One region of the Hydrogenophaga defluvii genome, then DNA from elsewhere that is predicted to be linked to it. Evidence: predicted binding sites of a transcription regulator. Region 1 holds the regulator's gene; the other holds the start of a gene.
What was found. Region 1 encodes FNR, which switches genes on or off when oxygen is low (the NO sensors DNR and NnrR bind a similar motif). Its sites were predicted from a motif close to TTGATNNNNATCAA; they were not measured.
Positions count from the first base shown of each region.

Region 2: the regulator FNR is predicted to act here: its motif matches at 4,886-4,899, upstream of ACFQU0_RS12405 (TraR/DksA family transcriptional regulator).

Region 1 is NZ_JBHTBZ010000013.1:49,083-56,576, reverse strand. It holds gene ccoN (cytochrome-c oxidase, cbb3-type subunit I) at 1-1,230, shown strand, start outside; gene ccoO (cytochrome-c oxidase, cbb3-type subunit II) at 1,241-1,864, shown strand; gene ACFQU0_RS05400 (cbb3-type cytochrome oxidase subunit 3) at 1,877-2,023, shown strand; gene ccoP (cytochrome-c oxidase, cbb3-type subunit III) at 2,051-2,962, shown strand; gene ccoG (cytochrome c oxidase accessory protein CcoG) at 3,093-4,463, shown strand; gene ACFQU0_RS05385 (nitrogen fixation protein FixH) at 4,488-4,754, shown strand; gene ACFQU0_RS05380 (hypothetical protein) at 4,793-5,089, shown strand; gene fnr (fumarate/nitrate reduction transcriptional regulator Fnr) at 5,095-5,814, opposite strand; gene hemN (oxygen-independent coproporphyrinogen III oxidase) at 5,943-7,319, shown strand; gene pdxR (MocR-like pyridoxine biosynthesis transcription factor PdxR) at 7,347-7,494, opposite strand, start outside.
Region 2 is NZ_JBHTBZ010000034.1:10,993-18,486, reverse strand. It holds gene ACFQU0_RS12435 (DUF350 domain-containing protein) at 1-83, shown strand, start outside; gene ACFQU0_RS12430 (polyamine aminopropyltransferase) at 76-1,620, shown strand; gene ACFQU0_RS12425 (FAD-dependent oxidoreductase) at 1,629-3,194, shown strand; gene ACFQU0_RS12420 (S-adenosylmethionine decarboxylase family protein) at 3,184-3,564, opposite strand; gene ACFQU0_RS12415 (VOC family protein) at 3,572-3,994, opposite strand; gene ACFQU0_RS12410 (hypothetical protein) at 4,026-4,403, opposite strand; gene ACFQU0_RS12405 (TraR/DksA family transcriptional regulator) at 4,437-4,823, opposite strand; gene ACFQU0_RS12400 (PhaM family polyhydroxyalkanoate granule multifunctional regulatory protein) at 4,984-5,979, shown strand; gene ACFQU0_RS12395 (FIST signal transduction protein) at 5,981-7,264, shown strand; gene ACFQU0_RS12390 (cupin domain-containing protein) at 7,287-7,494, opposite strand, start outside.

The DNA.
Region 1 (7,494 bases):
CTGTTCGCCACCAGCTACTACGTGGTGCAACGCACCTGCCAGACGCGGCTGATTTCCGACAAACTTGCCGCCTTCACCTTCTGGGGCTGGACGGGGGTGATCGTGCTGGCCGCTGTGTCTCTGCCGCTGGGCTACACCCAAGGCAAGGAATACGCTGAACTGATTTGGCCCATCGACCTGCTGATTGCGGTGGTCTGGGTGTCGTATGCCATCGTGTTCTTCGGCACCATCGGCATCCGCAAGGTGCGCCACATCTACGTGGCCAACTGGTTCTTCGGCGCCTTCATCATCGCCGTGGCCTTGTTGCACATTTTCAACAACATCCAGTTGCCCACCGGTCTGCTGCACTCCTACTCGGTCTACGCCGGTGTGCAGGATGCCATGGTGCAGTGGTGGTACGGCCACAACGCGGTGGGCTTTTTCCTCACCGCCGGCTTCCTGGGCATGATGTATTACTTCATCCCCAAGCAGGCCGAGCGCCCCGTTTACAGCTACCGCCTGTCCATCGTCCACTTCTGGGCGCTGATCTTCACCTACATGTGGGCTGGCCCACACCACCTGCACTACACCGCGCTGCCCGACTGGGCGCAGTCCATCGGCATGGTCTTCTCGCTCATCCTGCTGGCCCCCAGCTGGGGCGGCATGATCAACGGCATCATGACCCTGTCGGGCGCCTGGCACAAACTGCGCGACGACCCCATCCTGCGCTTCCTGATCGTGTCCCTGTCGTTCTACGGCATGTCCACCTTCGAAGGCCCGATGATGTCGATCAAGACCGTCAACGCCTTGAGCCACTACACCGATTGGACCGTGGGCCACGTGCACTCCGGCGCGCTGGGCTGGGTGGGTCTGGTGACCATGGGGTCGATGTACTACCTGATTCCGCGCCTGTTTGGCCAGAAGAAGATGTACTCGGTGCCCGCCATCGAACTGCACTTCTGGGTCGCCACTATCGGCATCGTGCTCTACATCGCCGCCATGTGGATTGCCGGTGTGATGCAGGGCCTGATGTGGCGCTCGGTCAACGCCGACGGCAGCCTGACCTACACCTTCGTCGAGTCGGTCAAGGCCACCTTCCCGTTCTACGTCATCCGTTTGTTGGGTGGCCTGCTCTACCTGGGCGGCATGCTGGTCATGGCCTGGAACGTCTGGAAGACGGCCAGCGCCGGTCTCAAAGCCGGTGGCGTGCCCGAGGTGCGTATTCCCGCCGTCAACCCCGCACACGCTTGAGGACCTGACCATGGCTGACAAAGAAATCAAGGGTTTCACCCACGAGCGGATCGAAACCAACAACTTCCTGATGATCGTGCTCATCACCTTGGTGGTGGCCGTGGGTGGTCTGGTGGAAATCGTGCCGCTGTTCTTCCAGAAGTCCACCACACAGGCGGTGGAAGGCCTCAAGCCCTACACCGCGCTGCAGATTGCCGGGCGCGACATTTATGTGCGTGAGGGTTGCTACAACTGCCACTCGCAGATGATCCGCCCCTTCCACGCCGAGACGCTGCGTTATGGCCCCTATTCGGTGGCCGGCGAGTTTGTGTACGACCGCCCGTTCCAGTGGGGTTCCAAGCGCACCGGCCCTGACCTGGCCCGTGTGGGTGGTCGCTACAACGACGAGTGGCACCGCATCCACCTGAACAACCCGCGCGACCTGGTGCCCGAGTCCAACATGCCCGCTTACCCGTGGCTGGAGAAGGCCCCCGTGGGTGGTGCCGATCTGCCCAAGCGCATGGCCGTGCTGCGCACACTGGGCGCGCCCTACACCGACGAGGAAATTGCCAGCTCGGTCGAGTCGGTCAAGGGCAAAACCGAAATGGACGCCCTGGTGGCCTATCTGCAGGTGCTGGGCACCGCTGTCAAGTAAGGGGTCGGCGCCATGGACATCAACGACTTCCGCAGCGCGGTCACCGTTCTGAGCCTGCTGCTGTTTGTGGGCATCGTGGCGTGGGCCTGGTCGCGTCGCAACCAGGCCGACTTCGAAGCCGCCGCCCAGCTCCCGTTCGAAGATGAGCAGGACCGCTGAGCCGCGCAACGCACAAGGAAAAACATCATGAGCGACTTCACAAGCGAATTCTGGCACCTGTATGTGGCCGGGCTGACCGTGGTCAGCATCATTGCCTGTCTGATCCTGTTGTGGATCTCGGGCACCACCAAGGTCAACGCCAGCAGCGACAACACCACCGGCCACGTTTGGGACGAAGACCTGCGTGAAATGAACAACCCGCTGCCCCGGTGGTGGATTTACCTGTTCATCCTCACCTGCGTCTTTGGTTTTGTGTACGCGGCGCTGTACCCCACCCTGGGCAAATTCCAGGGCACGCTGAACTGGTCGTCCGCCGGGCAGCACACCGATGAGGTGAAAAAGGCGGTCGATTCGACGGCGCCCTTGTACGCCAAGTTCAATGGCCAGCCGCCCGAGCAGTTGGCGGGTGACGCCCAGGCCATGGCCGTGGGGGAGCGCCTGTTCATGAACAACTGCGCCCAGTGCCACGGCTCTGACGCACGCGGCAGCAAGGGCTTTCCCAACCTCGCCGATGCCGACTGGCTGTGGGGCGGTGCGCCCGACGCGATCAAGACCACCCTCAACGAAGGCCGCCAGGGCGTCATGCCGCCCATGGCCGCTGCGGTGGGTTCGGCCGAAGACGTGCGCAACCTGGCCCAGTATGTGTTGAGCCTCTCGGGCAGCCCGCACGACTCCATCCAGGCGTCGCTGGGCAAGTCCAAGTTCGGAGCCTGCGCCGCCTGCCACGGCATGGACGGCAAGGGCAACACCGCCATGGGCGCACCCAACCTGACCGACGCCGTGTGGCTGCATGGCTGGGGTGCAGACGCCATCATCAAGATGGTCAACGAAGGCAAGCACAACGTGATGCCGGCACAAAAGGGCAAGCTCAGCGATGAGCAGATCCACGTGCTGACGGCCTATGTGTGGGGCCTGTCCAACAAGCCCGCCGCCAAGTAACCCGGCCCCCCGAGTGGAGCGCCCCAACGGGGCGCTCCCCCAGAAAGCAGACGTTCCCGTGATCTCCAGCAACAGCAACAGCAAGGTCATCCCCATCACGCCGGTGGCACCCGACGGTGCGGACGAGGTGATGGTGTCCCTGTACGAAAAGAGCAAGAAGATTTATCCGCGCTCGGTGCAGGGCTTGTTCGTCAAATGGCGTTGGGCGGTGGTGTGGTTGACGCAGCTGGTTTTTTACGGGCTGCCGTGGCTGGAGTGGAACGCGCGTCAAGCGGTGCTCTTCGATCTGGAAGCGCGCCGTTTCTTCATTTTTGGTCTGGTGCTGTACCCGCAGGACTTCATTTACCTCACCGGTCTGCTGGTCATTTCGGCACTGGCCTTGTTCCTGTTCACGGCGGTGGCGGGGCGGTTGTGGTGTGGCTACGCCTGCCCACAAACCGTTTACACCGAGATATTCCTCTGGTTTGAGCGCAAGGTTGAAGGTGACCGCTCGGCCCGCATCCGGCTGGACGAGTCGCCCCTGTCGGCCCAGAAGCTGGGCAAAAAATCGCTCAAACACGGCATCTGGATTCTCTTTGCGCTGTGGACCGGTTTCACTTTTGTGGGCTACTTCACGCCCATCCGCGAACTCAGTGCGCTGACCCTGGCCGGCACCTTGGGCCCCTGGCAGACGTTCTGGGTGTTCTTCTATGGTTTTGCCACCTACGGCAACGCCGGTTTCATGCGCGAGCAGGTGTGCAAGTACATGTGCCCCTATGCGCGTTTCCAGAGCGCCATGTTCGACAAGGACACGCTCATCGTCACCTACGACGAAAAGCGCGGCGAGCCGCGTGGCCCGCGCTCCAAAAAGGCCGATCCCCAGGCGCTGGGTCTGGGGTCGTGTGTGGACTGCACCCTGTGTGTGCAGGTGTGCCCCACGGGCATCGACATCCGCAAAGGCCTGCAGTACGAGTGCATCGGCTGCGCGGCCTGCATCGACGTGTGCGACGACGTGATGGACAAGGTGGGCTACCCACGGGGCCTCATCCGCTATTCCACCCAGAACGCGGTGGCCAATGGCTGGACGCAAGCCGAAATCATCAAACGTGCGGTGCGCCCGCGTGTGCTGGTGTACACCGCCATCCTGGGCCTGATCTGTGTGGCCGTGGGCGTGAGCCTGTTCCTGCGCACGCCGCTGAAGGTGGACGTGATCCGTGACCGTGGCGCGCTGGCGCGCCTGGTGGAGCAGGGCCGCATTGAAAACGTGTACCGCCTGCAAGTGATGAACGCCACCGAATCGACCCAGTCTTACCAGTTGGCCGTGAGCGGCCTGGAGGGGGTCACGATCGCTTCCGAGACCAGCATTGAAGTGCGCTCGACCGAAGTGCGTTCTGTGGCCGTGCGTGTGCAGGTGCCGCCGGGCGTGGCGCCGGGCTCTCACCCCATCCATTTCGATGTCCGCTCCACAGGGGCCGATGTGGCCCAGGTGAGCGAAAAAGCCGTGTTCCTGGTGCCACGTTGAACCTGCCCGTTTAGAAAGACCCCCATGACAACTGCCCAAGCCCTCAAGAACCCGCCCGTGGCCCGAGCCTGGTGGCGTGAGCCCTATGTCTGGCTGGTGATCGGCGGCCCGGCCGTGGTGGTGGTGGCCGGTATTGCCACCGCCATCATTGCCATGACCAACCCCGACCCCGTGCTTGACCGCAGCGCGCCGCAGACCCGCACGGCGTCACCCGACGAAGCCTTCAAGCTGGCGCCCGCTGGTCAGGCACGCAACCACGCCACCACCGCCACGGTGCCCGTGAAGCCCTGAGCCCCGGGGCCAGACCGACAAACAACAAGGAGACTGCGATGCGCCTGCAACGCCTGATGTGGATTGCGTGGCCGGCCTTTCTGGTGGCCGGCGTGCTGGAGATGGTGGTCTTTGCGATGGTCGATCCGGACGACCTGCACCGCATGGGCGGCGGCGAGCTGGGCTGGTCGCGCCAGGCGGTGTACACCGTGAGCTTTTTCTTCTTCTGGGGTGCGACCATGGCGTCCAGCGCGCTCACCACGTTGTTGGCCATGTCACCTTTCGAGGTGAACCGCTGCCCCGTGCCGCCCGAAGAGCGCCCCGCCGACTGCGCGCGCGAGGGCAACTGCTGCTGAGTTGATCAGTTGCAGACCTGGGGGTTCACGATGCGCTTGAGCGCTTCCGTGTCGAGGATCTTCACGTAACGCTGCTTGACCTCTATGACGCCGTCCTCGACGAATTTCGAGAAGGTGCGGCTCACGGTCTCCAGCTTCATGCCCAGGTAGCTGCCGATTTCCTCGCGCGTCATGCGCAGGATCAGCTCGGACTGCGAGAAACCCCGCGCGTGCAGGCGCTGCACCAGGTTGAGCAGAAAAGCGGCCAGGCGTTCCTCGGCGCGCATGCTGCCCAGCAGCAGCATCACCCCGTGGTCGCGCACGATCTCGCGGCTCATGATCTTGTGCACGTGGTGCTGCAAGGTGTTGAACTCGCGTGAAAGCGTCTCCAGCTGGTCGAAGGGCATGACGCAGACTTCGGCGTCTTCCAGCGCGATGGCGTCGCAAGAGTGCTGGTCGGACACGATGCCGTCCAGGCCGATGATCTCGCCCGTCATCTGGAAGCCCGTCACCTGGTCGCGCCCATCGGCGGTGGTGATACAGGTCTTGAAGAAACCCGAGCGAACGGCGTAGAGCGAGGTGAAGCGGTCACCCGTGTTGAACAGGGCCGTGCCACGTTTGATGCGTTTGCGGGTAGAGATCACGTGGTCCAGCTTGTTCATCTCGTCGTGGCTCAGGCCCATGGGCAGGCAGAGTTCACGCAAGTTGCAACTGGAGCAGGCGACCTTGATGCTGTGTGCGTCCATGGTGCGATTGTCAGGTGTTTCCCCATGTTAGCGGAAAACATCATTCACATTTGGAGGGGGTTGACCCAGATCAAGGGCAGAAAGCCCCGTGTCAGGCACAGTTCCTCCCACATTGGAGATGCCCCGACATGCACGTGATTGACGAACAACTGCTGCGCCGCTTTGACGTGCCTGGGCCGCGCTACACCTCGTACCCGACGGCCGACCGTTTTGTGGAAGCCTTTGGCGAGGCCGATTACATCCAGGCCTTGGAGCAGCGCCGCGCCGGCTCGCTGGCCTTGCCGCTGTCGCTGTACATCCACGTGCCTTTTTGCGAGTCGGTGTGCTACTACTGCGCCTGCAACAAGGTCATCACCAAACACCACAGCAAATCGGCCGAGTACCTGCGCTACCTGGCGCGTGAGCTGGACCTGCACGTGCAGCACTTTGGCCGTGGCCACCACGTGTCGCAACTGCACATCGGCGGCGGCACGCCCACCTTCTTGAGCGACGCGGAACTGAGTGACCTCATGCACACCGTGCGCCGCCATTTCAACCTCGTACCGGGGGGCGAATACTCCATCGAGGTCGACCCCCGCACCGTGACCGAGCAGCGCCTGGAGCACCTGCACCAACTGGGTTTCAACCGCCTGAGTTTCGGCGTGCAGGACTTCGACCCCGCCGTGCAGAAAGCGGTGCACCGCGTACAGCCCGCCGAACAGGTGTTTGCGCTGGTGGCGGCCGCCCGCCGCATCGGCTTCGAGTCGGTCAACGTCGATCTGATCTACGGCCTGCCGCTGCAAACCCCCGAGTCGTTCGCGCGCACTTTGAGCCAGGTGGCCCAGTTGCGCCCCGACCGCATCGCCCTTTACGCCTACGCCCATTTGCCGGCGCGCTTCAAGCCGCAACGCCGCATCGTGGCGGCCGAACTGCCTGCGCCCGCCGACAAGCTGTCCATGCTGTCGCAATCGCTCGACGCCTTCAGCGAGGCCGGTTATGTGTACGTGGGCATGGACCACTTCGCCCTGCCCAACGACGCCTTGGCCGTGGCCAAGCGACAGGGCCGGCTGCACCGCAACTTCCAGGGCTACAGCACCCAGCCCGACTGCGACCTGATCGCGCTCGGCGTGTCGGCCATCGGCCGCGTGGGCGCCACTTACAGCCAGAACGCCAAGACGCTCGACGAGTACTACGACGCCCTCGACCAGGGCCGCCTGCCCATCGTGCGTGGCATGGCGCTCACGCGCGATGATCTGGTGCGCCGCACCGCCATCATGGCGCTGATGTGCCAGGGCCGGTTGCTGTTTGAGTCCATCGAACTGGGTCACCTGCTCGACTTCCGAAGCTACTTCGCGCGCGAACTGGAGCAACTGCAGGATTTCGAAGCCCAGGGGCTGGTGACCATAGACGACCAGTGCATCGAAGTGACCGAAGCTGGCTGGTACCTGGTGCGCGCCATCGCCATGGTGTTCGACAAACACCTGCGCGTGGACCAGGACCGCGCCCGCTTCTCGAAAATCATCTGAGGCCGCAGCGCTGCCGTGGTGGACAGCCTATTTCCCATCCCCGCGCACCACGGCGTCGAGCCGCCGCACCAGCCCTTCCATGGCCTCGGCCGGCACCTGGGCGTAGCCCAGCAGAAAGCCCCGCCAGGGCTGGGCGCGCAGGCCCACTGCGTGCAAGCTGAGCGCCGGAGCCACG
Region 2 (7,494 bases), on a different contig from region 1:
AGCAGAACGTGGCCTTGGGCGTGGTGGTGGGCGCCATGTGCCTGGGCATCTCGGTCATCGTCGCTGCAGCGATTCATGGGTAGTTCCGAGCGCGCCCCGCCGCGCCCGGTCGAAGTAGCGCTGCTGGCCAGCGTGTTTGTGGTGGCGGCCTGTGGGCTGGTGTACGAACTCGCGGCCGGCGCCCTGGCGTCTTATGTGCTGGGCGACTCGGTGCTGCAGTTCTCCACCGTCATCGGCACGTATTTGTTTGCCATGGGCATCGGCTCGTGGCTGTCGCGGTTTTTTGAGCGCCAGTTGCCGGCGCATTTCCTGCGCATTGAACTGCTGGTCGCACTGATCGGTGGGCTGCTGCCGGCCACGCTGTTTCTGGCCAACGCGTTTGTGCCCGACAGCTTCCGTTTCCTGCTCTACGGCCTGGTGCTGGTGGTGGGCACGTTGGTGGGGCTGGAGATCCCGCTGGTCATGCGCATCCTCAAGCGCAACGTGGCGCTCAAAGACCTGGTCTCGCAGGTGCTCACCTTCGACTATCTGGGCGCACTGGCCGTGTCCATCGCCTTCCCACTGTGGCTGGTGCCACAGCTGGGCCTGGTGCGCACCGGGCTGCTGTTTGGGCTGATGAACGCGGCTGTGGCGCTGTGGGCCTGGTGGCTGTTTCGCCACGAGCTGCCGCACCGCCTGGCCCACCTGGCCGCTGCCGTGTTGACGCTGGGCGCGCTCACCACCGGCTGGTTCGGCGCGCAGCAACTCACCACCTTGGCCGAAGACCGCTTCTACCAGGACCGCATCGTGTTGGCCGAGTCGTCTGACTGGCAGCGCATCGTGTTGACACACGGCCGCGCCGGCCACCGGCTCTACCTCAACGGCAACCTGCAGTTTGCCGAGCGCGACGAGTACCGGTACCACGAGGCCCTGGTGCACCCGGCCATGGCCGCTTTTGCGCAGGGCGGCGGCACACCGCGCCGCGTGGCGGTGCTGGGTGGTGGCGACGGCATGGCGGTGCGCGAGGTGCTGCGTTACCCCGGTGTCGAGTCCGTTGCCCTGGTGGAGTTGGACCCGCACATGACGCGCCTGTTCTCGCAGAACCCGGCGCTGCGCGCGCTCAACGCTGACGCCCTGCATTCGCCCCAGCTCAGCATCGTCAACACCGACGCCTTCAAGTGGCTGGAGCAGGACGGCGACAGCTTCGACGTCATCGTGGTGGACTTCCCCGACCCCACCAATTTTTCCATTGGCAAGCTCTACACCAACGCCTTTTTTGCCAGCCTGCAACGGCGCCTGTCGGCCAGCGGTTTTGCGGTCATGCAGACGACCTCGCCGCTGGTGGCGCGCCAGAGCTTCTGGACCGTGGTGACCACCATGGAGTCGGTGGGCCTGCGCACCGCGCCCTACCACGCCCACGTGCCCAGTTTTGGCGAATGGGGCTTTGTAATTGCCAGCCGCCGGCCCTACACGCCCCCTGCGCAGTTGCCGCCAGGCCTGCGCTTCCTCACGCCCGAGACGCTGCGCCTGCTGTTCGATTTTCCGGCCGACATGGCCCGCGTCCCCGCCGAGGTGAACCGCCTGTCCAACCAGGTGCTGGTGCACACCTACGAGCAGGAATGGGGCCGGGCGCTGCCGTGACACGCCACATGACGCTGCGTCGGCGCGACTTGTTGGGTGCTGCGGGCGCGTTGGCCTTGGCGGGTTGTGGCGAAACACCCGAGACCACCGGCGGTTTTGTGGGCACCCATCCCGAGCGCGGCCATGTGCTGCGCGAGCCCACCACACGAACGCCAGACAGCACCCGCCGCACCCGCGTGCTGATCGCCGGCGGCGGTGTGGCCGGCCTGGCCGCCGCGCGCGCACTTCGGCTGGGTGGTGTGGACGACTTTGCCCTGTTGGAGCTGGAAGACCAAGCCGGCGGCAACGCCCGCGCCGGCCTCATGGACGGCCTGGCCTGCCCGCTGGGCGCGCACTACCTGCCACTGCCCGGTGACAACGCCCATGAGGTGCAAGACCTGCTGGAAGAACTCGGCCTGCGCCAGCGGGTGGCCGGCCGGTGGGTGTACGACGAACGCCACCTGTGCCACAGCCCGCAGGAGCGGCTGTTTTTTCAGGGCCAATGGCAAGAAGGCCTGCTGCCCTTGGACGGTGTGCCGCCCGACACCCTGGCGCAGTACCGCCGTTTTGCCCACCTCGTGCGCGGGGCGATGGCGCAGACGCGGTTTGCCATGCCCACGTTGCGTGCGCCCATCACACCGTTGACGCAGGCCTTGTCGGGCCAGACCTTTGCGCATTGGCTCGACGGCGAAGGGTTGACCGACCGTCACCTGCGCTGGTACCTCGACTACGCCTGCCGCGACGACTATGGTGCGGGCACCGCCGTGGTATCGGCCTGGGCCGGTTTGCACTACTTTGCCAGTCGGCACGGCTTTCACGCGCCGGGTGAGCGAGACACCGACGCGGAGCCGGTGCTCACCTGGCCCGAAGGCAACGCCTGGCTGACGCAGCGCCTGGCCTTGTCCTGCGCCGAACGCATCCACACGGGGCGCACGGTCCTGCGCATCGAGGCGCACCCACACGGCGTGGCGTTGGATGCGCTGGACCACGCCACAGGGCACACTGAACGCTGGCTGGCCGAGCGTTGTGTGGTGGCCTTGCCGGTGTTGGTGGCGTCGCGTGTGTTGCAGAACCCGCCGGACTTTGTGCGTCAGGCCACACAGCGTCTGACGTATGCACCGTGGCTGGTGGCCAACCTGCGCTTGCGCGCGCCGCTGCGCGACCGGCCTGGCGCACCCCCCAGCTGGGACAACGTGTTGTTTGGGAGCGCCGGCCTGGGCTATGTGGACGCGAGCCACCAGTCGCTCAACCCACGCCGGGGCGCCACGGTGCTGACCTGGTACCTGCCGCTGGGCGACGCCGCTGCGGCGGCGCGGCGTGCCTTGCTGGACAAGCCCTGGACACACTGGCGCGACCAGGCGCTGGCCGAGTTGTCTGTGGCCCACCCCGACCTGCGTGAACCGTTGCAGCGCGTGGACATCACCCGCTACGGCCACGCCATGGCCATGCCCACGCCGGGCGCGCAGGTGGTGTGGCCCACACGCGCGGGCCGACTGCACTTTGCGCACAGCGACTGGTCGGGCTATTCGGTGTTTGAGGAGGCCTTCACGCGCGGGCACTTGGCGGGCGCTGCCATCGCTGGGTTCAAGGGCTGACGCTGCCGCGCTGCAACGCCTGCTGCTGCACCTGCTCTGCATCGAACAGCACCAGCAGCGATGACAACAGCTGGTGCGCCTTGGCCGAATGGTCGGCGCCCAGGTTGCAGACGTAGACGTCCAGCGTGGCGCCGCGCTGCTCGGGCCAGGTGTGCACACACAGGTGGGATTCGGCCAGCAGCACCGTGGCCGTCACGCCGCCGGGGCCTTGTGTTGTGGCGGGGAAGGTGTGTGCGAGTTGCGCCACCGATTGCAGGCCAGCCGTTTGCACCAAAGCCACACAACGCGCCAGCAGTCGGTCGGCGTCGGTCAGCCAGGTGCCGTCGCAGCGGCAGCCGCGCAAATCGGCGGTGAGGTGCAGGCCGTCCACGGCAACCTCAGGTGGCGTACACCGTGTCCAGCGAGGCGAAGCCCTTGACCTCGATCGGGTTGCCAAAGGGGTCGCGGAAGAACATGGTCCACTGTTCGCCGGGCTGGCCGGCAAAACGCAGCTGGGGCGGCAGCACGAAGTCGGTGCCGGCGGCGCTCAGGCGGTCGGCCAGCGCCTGCCAAGTGGCTTGTTCCAGGATCAGGCCGAAGTGTGGCATGGGCACCAGCTTGTCGCCCACGTGGCCGGTGTTGGCGGTGGGGAAGGGCTGACCCAGGTGCAGCGAGATCTGGTGGCCGAAGAAATCGAAATCCACCCAGGTGTCGGTGCTCCGGCCCTCGGTGCAGCCCAGCACACCGCCGTAAAAGCGGCGCGCGGTGTCGAGGTCGGTGACATTGAAGGCGAAGTGGAACAGGCTGCGTGGGGTGTTCATGCGCCCAAGGATAGCGCAGCCTGTGCTGCGCTCAGCGCTGTGTCGGGTCGGCGGCCTTCTGGTCGAACTTCACGAAATACTGGCGCGCCATGGCCACCAGTTGGGCGTCGGTGGGGTGGTCGGCCGTCACCACGTCGACAATGGCTTTGTCCACGGCGTGGGCGTGGTGTTTGCAGAAGTCGCGGAACTCGATCTTGGCGTTGGCCGGGCCGGTCACCAGCACTTCGCTCACGCCTTGCAGGGCCTGGGCAACTTCTTCAAAAAAGGCCTTGTCGGCGCCCACGTGGCCGTGTTTGGGGGTGTGCTGGCTGCGTGCCTTGACGCGCTGGGCTTCAACGTGCTCGCGGTCGAACATCAACACGTGGGCTTGGGTGTGGTCGATCCAGACAACGGCGTGGAAAGTGGTCATTCAATGGGCTCCTGTTTCAACAAAAAAATCGGGTCACATCTTGGGGGCGTTCACGCCGCCTTGGGCGTGTTCGGCCTTGTCCTGGCAGGCCACGCAGCGTTGAGCGGTGGGGTTGGCGTGCAGGCGGGCGGTGGCGATCGACACGCCGCAGTCCACACACAGGCCGTAGCTGCCGTCGGCGATGCGCTTGAGTGCGGCGTCGATGGCCACCAGCTCGGCGGATTCGCGTTCTTCGAGCGCGATGCTGAGGTCGCGTTCGGCATCGGCCTGCGCCCAGTCATCGCCCACGTTGTCGCGCGCTTCGGCTGCGGCTTCGGCGCGGCCAATGCGCCCGCCGCGCTGGGCGCGCAGCTGGGCCAACACATCGCTGCGCATCTGGCGCAACTGGTCGCCAAAGGTGTCGGATATCGGGGTGCTCATCGGGTCTCCTGAAGGTGTTTGCTGCTTGGGTTTCATCATGCGCCGCCGGTGCGTTGGTCGCTTTGACACACGTCAACCGCATCCGGGATAAGTCCCCCATGGTCAGCGCTTCTCGCTTGCGGTAAGCTGGCTCCACGCAGCAAACAACGCGGAGCAAGTCATGAGCGATCCCCTGGGTTTTGGCAAATACGTGCCGGGTTTCGATTTCCTGCAGAGCCTGGCCAAACAGGCCGCAGGGGGTGTGGCACAGGGGGTGCAGCAAAACCTGCCGCAAATGCCCGCGCTGGGCAACTGGATCGCGCCCACCTTCAATGTGGAGGAGCTGGACAAACGCATCGACGAACTCAAGGCGGTGCACTTCTGGCTCGATCAGAACAGCAAGGCGCTGGGGGCCACCATCCAGGCGCTGGAGGTGCAGAAGATGACCCTGGCCACCCTGAAGGGCATGAACTTCAGCCTGGGCGACGTGGCCAACGCGCTCAAGATCAAGGCGGCCGACACCGTGGCCGGTGTGGCCTCGGGTGTGGCCAGCACCGCCCACAGCGTGGCCGGCCGCACACCCACCCAGTTTGCCGGGCTGGAAATACCGCCCAGCGCCTACCACGCGCAGGCGCCTGCGGTGCACGTCGATGCCCCGGCGCCAGAACCCGTGCCCGAACCGGAGCCGGCACCACCGCCCGCGCCGCGCAAAGCCACAGCCAAAAAAACCCATGCCCCCAGCGCGGACGCGCCGGCCATGCCCGGCGTGGTCGATCCCATGCAATGGTGGGGGGCGCTGAGCCAGCAGTTCCAGACCATCGCTGGCAACGCACTGAAAGACGCGGCCAAACAGTCGAGCCTGGACGTGACCCGCAACGTGGCCAGCGGCTTGACCGGTGAGGCCATGAAGGCCGCCACCGGCATGGCAGGCAACGTGGCCAAGACGGTGTCGGACACCGTGGGCGCTGCCGCCGCGCTGGGCAAGGCCGTCACGGGCGTGGGTGGGCGGGGCCGTGGCAACGCGCTCAAGTCTGCCGCCTGGCCGATTCCCGGCGCCGTGTCGCCCGAGCTGGACAAGCCTGCCGCCAAGAAGCCGGCCCGCAAAGCAGCCGCCAACAAGGCGCTCGCCAAAAAAGCCACGGCCAAAAAAGCCGCAGTCAAAAAGCGCCCGGGGTGACATGAAACGTTTTGCGCTGGCCCATGCCACCCACCCGCAATGGCGCATGGCCGCCGCGCTGGTGCTGGCCCAACTGCGTGCGCAACTGGCCCTGCCTGAGCATGCCGGTGCACCCGGCCTGGCTCTGCTCTACATCACGGACCACTACGTCGAAGCCGCGCACGACATCCTCGACCACCTGAGCGCCGAGCTGCCCGAGGTGACGGATTGGGCGGGTACCGTGGGCGTGGGCATTGCCGCCACCAACGTCGAGTACTTTGACGAACCGGCCATGGCCGTGATGTTGTGCGATCTGGCGCCCGACCAGTACCGCGTGTTCAGCGGCGTGGCGCCCTTGCCCGCCGCCCACGGCGGGCCGGGCGGTTTTGTGGCCCACACCGCCTTGCTGCACGCCGACGCCCAGACGCCTGACGTGGCCGAACTGATCGCTGAAATGGCCGAGCGCACCGCCAGCGGCTATGTGTTTGGCGGCCTGGCCTCCAGCCGCACCGACACCGTGCAGTTCGCGCTGGGCAGTGGCGGCCACCTGAGCGGGCAGGGTGCGGCCGGCGGGGTGTTCCATGGCGGGTTGAGTGGTGTGGCCTTTGGCCCTGACGTGGCGCTGGTGTCGCGGGTGACCCAAGGCGCCCACCCGGTGGGACGCACCCACCGCGTGACCGCCGCCGACCGCAACGTGGTGCTGAGCCTGGACGGCGAGCCTGCTCTGGACGTGCTCTTGAGCGCGTTGGGTGTCTCGCTGGACGAGCCGCAGGTGGCCATGACGCGGCTGCGCCAAACCCTGGTCGGGCTCACGCTGGACGAACCCCAGGGCGCAGGCAATACCCCGCAGCGCCCAGGCGCATTTGGCCCCGAAGTGCTGGTGCGTCACCTGATTGGGCTGGACCCGATGCGCCGTGGCATTGCGGTGGCCGATGTGGCACCCGTGGGCGCACAACTGAGCTTTTGTGAGCGCCACGTTGGCGCCGCACGCGCCGACCTGATCCGGGTGTGTGCCGAGGTGCGCGATGAACTGGAGCCGGAACTGCTGAGCGTTGAGGCGGCGGCCATGGCGGGCGCGGCCGGCGCCGAAGGCCCGCAGGCGCCGCCGCGCATGCGCGGCGCGGTCTACGTGAGCTGCACCGGGCGCGGGGGGCTGCATTTTGGTGGTCCCAGCGCCGAGTTGCAGATCATCCGACGCGCGTTGGGCGACGTGCCCCTGGTGGGGTTCTTCGCCGCGGGCGAAATTGCCCACCACCGGCTCTACGGTTACACCGGCGTGCTGACGGTGTTTGCCGACACCGCCTGAGGCCACTTGAGGTGTGGCCGGCTCAGCTCTTGCGGGCCACCCAATAGGTGGCGCCATCGGGGCCGTAGCGCTCGGTGTGGGGCGCGTCGCGGTCCAACGCAAAGGTGTCGCCGGGGCGCAGGTGCAAGGTCTTGCCGTTCACACCCAGCCACATCTCGCCGCGCGTCACCAACGCTTGCGCCACAAAGGGGTGCGAATGGGTTTCCAGCACCGTGCCGGGCGCCCAGTCG